DNA from 2 places in the Stenotrophomonas muris genome. Region 1 is predicted to be linked to the other one. Evidence: predicted binding sites of a transcription regulator. Region 1 holds the regulator's gene; the other holds the start of a gene.
What was found. The regulator FliA, encoded in region 1, starts transcription of late flagellar genes. The targets are predictions, from matches to a motif close to TAAAGTTTNNCNNNCNNNGGCCGATAA.
Positions count from the first base shown of each region.

Region 2: ACUVWL_RS11210 (methyl-accepting chemotaxis protein) is a predicted target of FliA. The motif match lies at 3,091-3,117, and genes of this name have one in related genera.

Region 1 is NZ_CP199879.1:1,597,353-1,602,680, reverse strand. Features, by position in the region: gene ACUVWL_RS07285 (chemotaxis protein CheA) at 1-1,564, opposite strand, end outside; gene ACUVWL_RS07280 (protein phosphatase CheZ) at 1,567-2,172, opposite strand; gene cheY (chemotaxis response regulator CheY) at 2,172-2,564, opposite strand; gene ACUVWL_RS07270 (RNA polymerase sigma factor FliA) at 2,622-3,368, opposite strand; gene ACUVWL_RS07265 (MinD/ParA family ATP-binding protein) at 3,365-4,252, opposite strand; gene flhF (flagellar biosynthesis protein FlhF) at 4,239-5,328, opposite strand, start outside.
Region 2 is NZ_CP199879.1:2,413,577-2,418,904, reverse strand. Features, by position in the region: gene mutS (DNA mismatch repair protein MutS) at 1-1,451, opposite strand, end outside; gene ACUVWL_RS11220 (barstar family protein) at 1,587-1,979, opposite strand; gene ACUVWL_RS11215 (zf-TFIIB domain-containing protein) at 2,365-2,586, shown strand; gene ACUVWL_RS11210 (methyl-accepting chemotaxis protein) at 3,149-5,328, shown strand, end outside.

The sequences.
Region 1 (5,328 bases):
CGGCACGGCCATCGAACCAGCCCAGCGAGGTGCGCGGCGCGTGCAGTACCTCCATCACGCGCGCCAGCGGCAGCGCATAGACGTCCTCGCCGGCCTGCACCAGCAGGGTCGGCAGGATCGCCAGGGTCAGCGGCACGCGGATCAGGAAGCGGCTGCCGCGGCCCAGCTCCGACTGGATCTGGATCTGCCCGCTGAGTTCGCGGATGCGCGACTGCACCACGTCCATGCCGACGCCGCGTCCGGAAATATCCGTGACCTGCTGCTTGGTCGAGAAGCCGGGCAGGAACACCAGGTGCAGGCACTCCTCGCTGCTCAGGCGGGCGGCGGCTTCCGGATCGATCAGGCCCTTCTCGCGTGCCTTCGCGCGCAGCTTTTCCGGATCGATGCCGGCGCCATCGTCCTGCACCTCGATGCTGACGTAGTCACCTTCCTGCTGCGCCGACAGCCGCACATGGCCCATCCGCGGCTTGCCCTGCGCTTCGCGCAGGTCGGGCATTTCCACGCCATGGTCGATGGCGTTGCGGACCAGATGCACCAGCGGGTCGGCCAGCGCTTCGACCAGGTTGCGGTCGAGCTCGGTCTCGGCGCCGATCAGCTCCAGGTCCACTTCCTTCTTCAGCGAGCGGGCGACGTCGCGGGCGACCTTGGGGAAGCGCGAGAATACCTTGCCCACCGGCTGCATGCGGGTGCGCATCACCGCCGACTGCAGGCGCGCGGTGGCGATGTCCAGGGTGGACACGGCGCGGTCCAGCTCCTCGTCGCGCAGGCGCGCACGCAGGGTCTTGAGCCGGTTGCGCGACAGCACCAGTTCGCCGATCAGGTTGACGATCGCATCCAGGCGCTTGGTGTCCACGCGCACGGTGTGTTCGGCTTCGGCCAGCGGCTTGGCGGCCGGCTTGGCCACCGGTGCCGGTGCGGTGGCCGGGCGCGGGGCGGCGATCGGTGCCGGCGCCACCGCAGCCGCGGGCCTGGCGCCGGGTGCGGCGCCACCGTGCAGCTGGTCGAGCAGGGCTTCGAACTCATCTTCGCTGATCTGGCCGTCGTCGGCCTTCTTTGCCGGCGCCACCGCAGTCGGTGCGTTGCCACCGTGCAGCTGGTCGAGCAGCGCCTCGAACTCGTCGTCGGTGATCAGGTCGCCGGCACCGGCCGCCGGTGCGGCGGCAGCGGCGGCAGGCGCTGCTGCACCGCCATGCACGTCGAACTGGGCGATCAGGTCCGGCGGTGCATAGCCCGGCTCGGTGCCGGAAGACACGGCATCGAGCATCGACTGCAGGTAGTCCAGCGATTGCTGGGCGGCGTCGAAGTGATGGGCCTGCAGCACGGCCTGGCCGGCACGTGCAGCGCCCAGCGCCTCTTCAGCGGCGTGGCACAGCTCGACCATGGCGGTGACACCGAGGAAACCCGCGCCGCCCTTGAGCGTGTGGTAGCCCCGGAACACCGCGTTGAGCTGTTCGGTGTCCTGCGGTGCCTGCTCCAGCGACACCAGCTGTTCGCCGAGGCGATCCAGGATTTCCTGTGCCTCGATGATGAAATCGGCAGTGATGTCGTCGGATACCGCGCTCATGCTTACAGCCCCAGATCCGACAACAGGTCGTCGGCGTCGTTCTGCGAGACCGCGTGGCGGTCCAGTCCCTTCAGTGCCGGCCCGGCCAGTTCCGGGTCGGTGCGATGCTGTTCCGGCGGCAGGCCGAGCGCGCCGAAGCCTTCATGCACGCGGCGGACGATGCCGACCACGCGACGGATGATCTGCCCGGTCAGGTCCTGGTAGCTCTGGGTCAGGGCGATCTCGGTCAGGTTGTGGCGGATGCGCTCGAGCTGCACGTCCTGGCCTGGCTGCAGGCCTTCGGCGCGCAGCTGCTCGGTCAGGCTGCGGCATTCCTCGGCCAGGTCCAGGGTGCGGTGGGTAGCCTGTTCGGTCATCGCCACCACGTGGTCCAGACGTGCGCACGCATCGTCCAGTTCGCCGGCCTCGCTGGGCACGGTCGGCAGTTCGCCCAGGGCCTGCCCCAGCTCGCGGGCCAGCCGCGAGAGGCCACTCATCATCGGCTGCGTGCGCAGCGCGACCAGTCCGTCGATGCGTTGCCGCCAGGCGGCTTCGTCACCGGACTCCAGGGCATCCAGGGCTTCCTGCAGGCGCAGGGCGAGGGCGTTCTTGTCGACCGTGGTATCCATCAGGCGCTGGCCGCCAGGCGTTCGAAGATCTTGCCCAGCTTCTCTTCCAGCGTCTGCGCGGTGAACGGCTTGATGATGTAGCCGTTCACGCCGTTCTGGGCCGCTTCGATGATCTGCTCGCGCTTGGCTTCGGCGGTGACCATCAGCACCGGCAGGGTCTTCAGCTTGGCGTCGGCACGGATCGCCTTGAGCAGTTCGATGCCGGTCATCACCGGCATGTTCCAGTCGGTGACGACGAAATCGAAGGGCTGGCTCTGCAGCAGCGACAGCGCGGCATGCCCGTCCTCGGCTTCGGCGGTGTTGGTGAAGCCCAGATCGCCCAGCAGGTTCTTGACGATTCGACGCATGGTCGAGAAGTCGTCGACGATGAGGATGCGCATGTTCTTGTTCAAAGCAGAGTTCCTTTGTTGTTCATTCCGGGCGGCCGGGGGCAGTCGCCTCGGGGATGTTCATTCTTCCAGGCCGGCGTCGACGGCCTCGAAAATCTTCAGGCGGCCGCGCAGGCGCAGCACGGCCTGGCCATGGATCTGGCAGACCCGCGACTCGCTCACGCCGAGCACCGCGCCGATCTCCTTCAGGTTCAGCTCCTGCTCGTAGTACAGCGAGAGCACCAGCTGTTCGCGCTCGGGCAGGTGGCCGATGGCCTTGCCCAGCTCACGGCCGAACTCGCCGCGCTCCAGCACCTGTTGTGGAGTCGGGCCGCCCTGGGCGACAGTATCCAGTTCGCCCTGGTCTTCGATGCGCGACTCCAGGCTCAGCACCTGGCCACGTGCGGCGTCTTCCATCAGGCGCAGGTATTCGGGCAGCGGCATCTCCATCGCGGCGGCCACTTCGGTGGCGCTGGCGGCACGGCCCGTGCTCTGTTCCAGGCGGCGGATGGTGGCGGCGGCATCACGGGCACGGCGGTGCACCGAGCGCGGCACCCAGTCGCCACGGCGGATCTCGTCGATCATCGAGCCGCGGATGCGGATCGAGGCATAGGTCTCGAACGAGGCGCCCTGGTCGGCGTCGTAGCTGCGCGAGGCTTCGATCAGGCCCATCATGCCGGCCTGGATCAGATCATCGACTTCGACGCTGGCCGGCAGGCGCGCGGCCAGGTGGTGGGCGATGCGTCGCACCAGGTCCGAATGCTGGGCGATGACCTCGTTGGCCGCCGAGCGCTGGACTTCCCTGTACTGGTGGGCGGCGCCTTTCATGCGGCCACCCCACGCTGCTTGAGGATGCGTTCGAGGAAGAACTCGACGCCACCGCGCGGTTCGGTCGGTGCCTGCCAGCGCGCGGTGCGGCGTGCGATCTCGGTGATCGCCAGCGCCGACGGGCTGGATGGATAGGCCTTCACCACCGGCTGCTGGCGCTGCACCGACAGGCGCAGCCAGTCATCCTGCGGCACGCAGCCCAGGTAGTTCAGCGAGACATCGGCGAGGAACTTCTCGCAGACGCGGGTCAGCTTCTCGTACAGCACACGGCCCTCGTTCGGGTCGCGCACCATGTTGGCCACCACCTGGATGCGGTCCACGCCGCGCTCGCGCGACAGCACCTTGATCAGTGCGTAGGCGTCGGTGATCGAGGCTGGTTCGTCACAGACCACCACCACGGTGTCCTGCGCGGCCTGGCAGAAGGTCAGCACGCCGTCGGTGATGCCGGCGGCGGTATCGACCACCATGATGTCCAGCTCGCGTTCCAGTTCGGAGAACACGTTGACCAGGCCGACATGCTCGGCCGGGGCCAGCTCGGCCATGTGCCGGCGGCCGGAAGCGGCCGGGACCACCAGCACGCCGTTCGGGCCTTCGACGATGACGTCGTCCAGCGAGCAGCGGCCGGCCACCAGGTCGGCCAGCGTAAAGGTGGGGTTCAAGCCCAGGATCACGTCGATGTTGGCCAGGCCGAGGTCGGCGTCCAGCAGCAGCGTGCGCTTGCCCATGCCGGCCAGCGCCACCGCCAGGTTGGCGGACACATTCGTCTTGCCCACGCCGCCCTTGCCGCCGGTCACCGCGATGGTGCGCACAGGGCCGAGCGGCTCGCTGCGGGTGGCCGACAGCGGGAAGGTCTTGGTCAGCTTGGCGTACTCACGCGACGGCATGGTTCAACTCCGGGTTGCAGGGCATATCGGCCGCTCGGCGCAAATCTTCAAGGCGAAGTACAAGATTGGCTGCACTGGCCCGGTGCAGGTCCTCCGGGACGTCCTGGCCATCGGTCACCCAGGTGATCGGCAGGACGTGGTCCACGGCCACCGACAGGGCGTTGCCGAAGCGGCCGGTCTCGTCCAGCTTGCTCAGCACCAGGCCCTGCAGGTTGGCCGCACCGAAGCGGCGCACCACCTCGTCCATGTCGCCGAAGCTGGTGTTGGCCGGCAGCACCAGCAGGGTGCGCACCTGGCGCGCGGCGCGCAGCCACTGCAGCTGGGCGGCCAGGGCACGGTCGCGCGGGCCCAGGCCGGCGGTATCGATCAGCACCAGCTTGTAGTCCTTCAAGCGTTCCAGCAGCTGGTCCAGGTCGGTGCCGCTGTTGGCCTCGTGCACGGCGATGCCGAGCTGGCGGCCGTAGCCATACAGCTGTTCACGGGCGCCGATGCGGGTGGTGTCGGTGGTGACCAGGGCGACGTCACGCGGGGCGTGCTTCTCGGCGAAGCGCGAGGCCAGCTTGGCGATGGTGGTGGTCTTGCCGGCGCCGGTCGGGCCGACCAGCGCGATCACGCCGCCTTCTTCCAGCGGGTCGACCGGGGCGATCGGCAGCTTGCGCGAGATCAGCCCCAGCATCAGGCCGCGGCCACGATGGGCTTCGGTTTCCAGCGGGATCTGCATGGCCACGTCGCGGGCCAGCCCGGCGTCGAAACCGTACTCGTCCATCAGGTCCAGCGCGGTGGCGCGCACCGGGCTGCCACGCAGGCGCTCATCGGTGAAGCGGTTCATCTCGCGCTCGATCACCTGGCGCATGCCGGCCACTTCCTGGCGCAGCTGGCGGATCTCGGCGTCGTCCTGGGCAACCACGGTCAGCGTCGGTGCCGGGGCCAGCATGGGGGCCGGGCTGGCCTCGATAGCGGCTTCGACCGCTGCCGGTTCGCTGGCGGCGATCCCGGGCTGCGCGTCGATCACGGCAGCGGTCGGCAGCGGCGGCGGCAGCACGGCCGGGGCCACGCTTTCGTGATGCGCCTCGTGC
Region 2 (5,328 bases), 820 kb from region 1:
TCGGACTGGCCCTTGCTGATTTCGATGTAGTAGCCGTGCACGCGGTTGTAGCCCACCTTCAGGGTGGGAATGCCGCTGCTCTCGCGCTCGCGCAGTTCCAGGTCAACCAGGAACTGGTCGGCATGGGTGGACAGGCGGCGCAGCTCGTCCAGCTCTTCATCGAAGCCATCGGCCAGCACGCCGCCGTCGCTCAGCTTCAGTGGCGGCATTTCGGCGATGGCGCTGGCCAGCAGTTGTGCGCACGCGTCGTGCTCGCCCAAGGCGGCATGCAGTGCCTGCAGGCGCGGTGAATCCAGCGGCGCCAGCACTTCGCGCACCGCCGGCAGCAGGCCCAGGCCATCGCGCAGGGTGGAGAAATCACGCGGGCGCGCCGAACGCAGTGCGACGCGGGTCAGGATGCGTTCCAGGTCGCCGAGGCGGCGGAACTGTTCGCGGATGTCGGCATCGCTGCCGCGATCGATCAGGGTTTCCACCGCATGGTGGCGCTGTACCAGCACCTCGCGCAGGCGCAGCGGGCGGTGCAGCCACCGGCGCAGCAGGCGCCCGCCCATCGGCGTCACCGTGCTGTCGAGCACGCCCAGCAAGGTATTGCGGGTATCGCCGTCGACGCGCGTATCCAGTTCCAGGTGGCGGCGGGTGGCGGCGTTCATCGCGATCGCCTCGGCGGCGGTTTCCATCGCGATCGAGGTCAGGTGCGGCAGGCGCTGCTTCTGGGTTTCCTCGACATAACCGAGCAGGGCGCCGGCGGCGGCGGTGGCACGTGGCTTGTCATCGATACCGAAGCCGCTCAGATCGTGCAGCTTGAAGAAGTTCAGCAGCTGGCGGCGGCCGCTGTCCGCGTCGAACAGCCACGGCGCACGGCGGCGCACGCCGGTGCGGTGGCGCAGGAAGTCGGGCCAGTTCTCCTCGTCGGGCACCAGCAGCTCGGCCGGCTCCAGTCGGGCCAGTTCGGCTTCCAGCGCGTCGTCGGTCTCGACTTCATTGACCAGGAAGCGGCCACCGGCCAGGTCGGCCCAGGCCAGGCCGTAGCCCTGCTTCGTGCGCGACAGCGCCATCAGCAGGGTGTCGCGGCGTTCGTCCAGCAGCGCTTCGTCGGTCACGGTGCCGGGGGTGACGATGCGCACCACCTTGCGTTCGACCAGGCCCTTGGCCAGCGCCGGGTCGCCGATCTGCTCGCAGATCGCCACCGACTCGCCCAGCGCCACCAACCGCGCCAGGTAGCCTTCATAGGCATGTACCGGCACGCCGGCCATCGGAATCGGCGCGCCGCCGGAGCTGCCACGCTGGGTCAGGGTGATGTCGAGCAGGCGCGCGGCCTTGCGCGCATCGTCGTAGAACAGCTCGTAGAAGTCGCCCATGCGGAAGAACAGCAGCAGGTCCGGATACTCGGACTTGGCTGCGAAGAACTGCTTCATCAGCGGGGTGTGTTCGGCGGACTTTTCTTTGGACATGGGGCTCGTGAATCCGGGGCGTCCGTTCGCGCCGGAGGGCAGCGGCAACGGAGCGGGTACAGGGCCGTCCATGGTAACTGCTGGGGCACAGGGCTGCCGCCACCGGTGGCAGGCGGGTACCGCACAGCGACGAGGTCAGGCCGGGACCAGGGTGATCTGCCGGTGGCTGGCGAAGATATCCATCACGATCTCGAAGTAGGTTGGGCCCTCGCCCTGTTGCAGGGCGTCCAGCTGGCGCGCAATGGTCCGCGTGTTGAAGGTGCCCGGGGCTTCCAGCTTGGACTGCAGCCACTGGCATGTGGTAGTTCGTCCCAGTGCGGCGCGGCTGTGCTCGATATCACTCCAGATCACCGTGGCCCGCTCATGGCCGGCCAACACGCCATGGACGCCATGCAGCAGATCATCCAGGGCGTCCAGGCTTGGCCCGAGCTGCCAGTCCTCGCCGGCCATGAACACGCGGTTGATCTCCGCATACAGGCTGGGGATGTCGTGAATGGCACAGCCTTCGATCTGCAGGATGAGCGTCATATGTCGACTGTAGCGTTGTTCCCTGTGCGTTGGACATGGCTGAGCGCCGGATGCTTTGGGGACCCATGCTGGGGTTTGGCAAACTTCTTTGCTGAGTCAAGTGCTCGGCACTCCCGTCGTGGCGCGCGCCGGTTTGCAGGGAAGAAAACGACGTGACCCATCGCCAATAGCAGGGCCATCAGCTGGTAGAGAGTTCGCCCGAAGTCTTCTTCTTCATTGATTGGTGCCATCGGCAGCAGGACCCCCTCGGGCGCGTTCAACTTCCACTGTCAGTGATGACTGGCTGGGTGATGGAAATAGATTCTCCTCCTGTATCATCGGCAAGAAAGGTCTGGAAAATCGTTTCTGGGATGGTCAGTAACGTTGTATCTGCGTCTCCGGTGAGGTGGGGGGTAGTTTGATCTGTCCCCGTTGCGAGCAGGGTGAGGTGTTGAAAGCTCAAGTAAAGGAGCGCGGCGTTCAGATATTTGTCTGCGACGAGTGCGATGCCGTGTGGTTCTCCTTCGCTGCTATAGGGGTCCCTCCGTTCAGAGACCTTGAGCGGTATCTTGAGGAAATTTCCGTCGCCCCGTCCTGGGAGTCAATTTCCGTGGACAGGCATGAGTAGAAAGTACGCAGTTTCCATGCACTCCTCGATCGTATTGCCTCAGCGCAGCGCGTGGGTCCGTGCAGCATGGGGTGACCTTCCCGTCTCCTACTTCCAGAGCGACGAGAATCTCAATGACTGCGGTTTTATTGACTTGAAGGTCAATAAGTGGGAGATCAGTGGCAGTCGATTGTAATGGGGTCTGGACCCCTTCATCAGGGTTGAAATACTCAAGGGTCGGGGCCCTGCGATGGCAGATGCCAGATTGCAGCCCTGACGGTAGTCGCGAAGCAGCGCGTTGTTCCTCTGGACAGAAGGGTGCCGGGATCGATGGGCTTCATCCTCCCCCTCCGTGCATCAAGTGACGGTTTCCGCGGTCACGACTCGCGAGCGATGCGTGATGACTGCGATTGATGTGCTCGTGCATTGATATGCCCGGCAGGAATAACCACCTCCATTAAGTGTGTCCTTCACACCTGTCTGCACAGTTCCAGAGATTTGGATCGATACAATAATATCGACCCATAAAGTTTCCCCGCGCTGCGCCGCCATCGATCGTACGGCCATGATCAAGGGAATTGAGATGCTCGCCTTACGCAACCTCCGAGTGGGATCCCGGCTGGGTGCCGGGTTTGGATTGCTGCTGCTGTTCATCGTGGCCATCGTTGGCCTGGCGCTGTACGGAAATCACCTGAAGTCCGCCCAGTTCGAGAAAGTGGTGGACGTCAACATGGTGAAGATGCGGCTGTTGAACGACATGCTGGATACCAACAACGCGGTGTTGATGCACCGCCGCCTGATGGTGATCAAGCGCGGCGAGGATTTCGACAGGGATTATCAGAAGGCGCAGGAGCTGTCGCAGACCTACGACGGTATCTGGGCCAGGTACATCAGGATTCCGCGCGACGCGACCGGCGATACCCTGGTGGCGAAAATCGACGCGGCACGCAAGGCCACCGACGCCTCCACCCGGCATCTTCACGAGCGCATGAAGGCCGGGGATTTCGACGGCGCGGCCAAGGAACTGCTTGCCGAGCAGGGGCTGGCAACCGCGTGGAACGAAGCGATCTCGACCCTGCTGCGGCATCAGGAGACACTGACCGAGCGCAGCCGCGAGGAATACCGTTCAACCGAATCCTGGACCGGCACGCTGTCGATCGTGTTCGGCGTGTTGAGCCTGGTACTGGGCTCGCTGGCCGCGTGGGCCATCACCCGCAGCCTGACCCGCCCGCTGGAAGGCGCGGTGAAGCTGGCCGACGGCATCGCCAATGGGCGGCTGGACAACAGCATTGACGCCTCCGGCAACGATGAGGTCACGCAGCTGCTCAGGTCGATGCAGCGCATGCAGGCGCAGTTGCAGTCGGTGATGGCGGCGCAGGGCGAGTTGGCCCGCCAGCACGATGCCGGCAGCCTCAGCTATCGCATGGACGAGAGTGCCTTCCCTGGTGACTACGGGCGCATGGTGCACGAGACCAACGCGCTGGTCGGCTCACACGTGCAGGTACAGAACCGGCTGATCGAAGTGATGAAGCATTACGCCCGTGGCGACCTGTCGGTGGACATGGATCCGCTGCCGGGCGAGAAGGCGGCGATCACCCAGGCAATGGACGAGACCAAGACCAGCCTGTCGGCGATCAACAGCGAGATCCGCCGGCTGGCGACGGCCGCGGCGGCGGGCGACTTCAGCCTGCGCGGCGATGAAGATCGCTTCGCCTACGATTTCCGCGACATGGTGGCCGGGCTCAATCGCCTGATGCAGACCACCGACCAGAACCTGGTGCAGGTGTCGAGCCTGCTGCAGGCGATCTCGCGCGGTGACCTCACCGTACGCATGCAGGGCGACTTCCACGGCGTGTTCGCCCGCATGCGCGATGACTGCAATGCCACCGTCGATCAGCTCAAGCAGATCGTCGGGCGCATCCAGGCCAGCGCGTCCAGCATCAATCTGGCGGCAGGCGAAATCGCCTCGGGCAACACCGATCTGTCGCGGCGCACCGAGCAGCAGGCGGCGAACCTGGAAGAGACGGCGGCGTCGATGGAGGAACTGACCTCCACCGTGAAGCAGAACGCCGAGCACGCCCGCCAGGCCAACCAGCTCGCCATCGGTGCGCACGGTGTCGCCTCGCAGGGCGGCGAGGTGGTCGGCCAGGTGGTCACCACGATGTCGGCCATCGAGGCCTCGTCGAAGAAGATCGCCGAGATCATCTCGGTCATCGATGGCATTGCCTTCCAGACCAACATCCTGGCGTTGAACGCGGCGGTGGAAGCCGCGCGTGCCGGCGAGCAGGGCAGGGGCTTTGCGGTGGTGGCCAGTGAGGTGCGCACGCTGGCACAGCGCTCGGCCGGTGCGGCCAAGGAGATCAAGGGCCTGATCGAGGATTCGGTTGGGAAGGTCGCCGATGGATCGGCCCTGGTCCGACAGGCAGGCACCACGATGGGCGAGATCGTTGCTTCCGTGCGGCGCGTGACCGACATCATGGCCGATATCTCTGCTGCCTCGCAGGAGCAGAGCTCCGGCATCGAACAGGTGAACCAGGCGGTGGTGCAGATGGACGAGACCACGCAGCAGAATGCGGCACTGGTGGAAGAGGCCAGTGCTGCGGCGCGTTCCATGGAGGAGCAGGCGAACCTGCTGGCCGAGGCGGTTTCGGTGTTCCGCACCGGCGCGGCAACGGCGGCTGCAGCCGTGCGTCCGGCCCTGGCTGCGGTGGCCGCGAAGGCCACCCCGGTGCGCAGGGCGGCAACGCTGTCGCCGCGCATCGA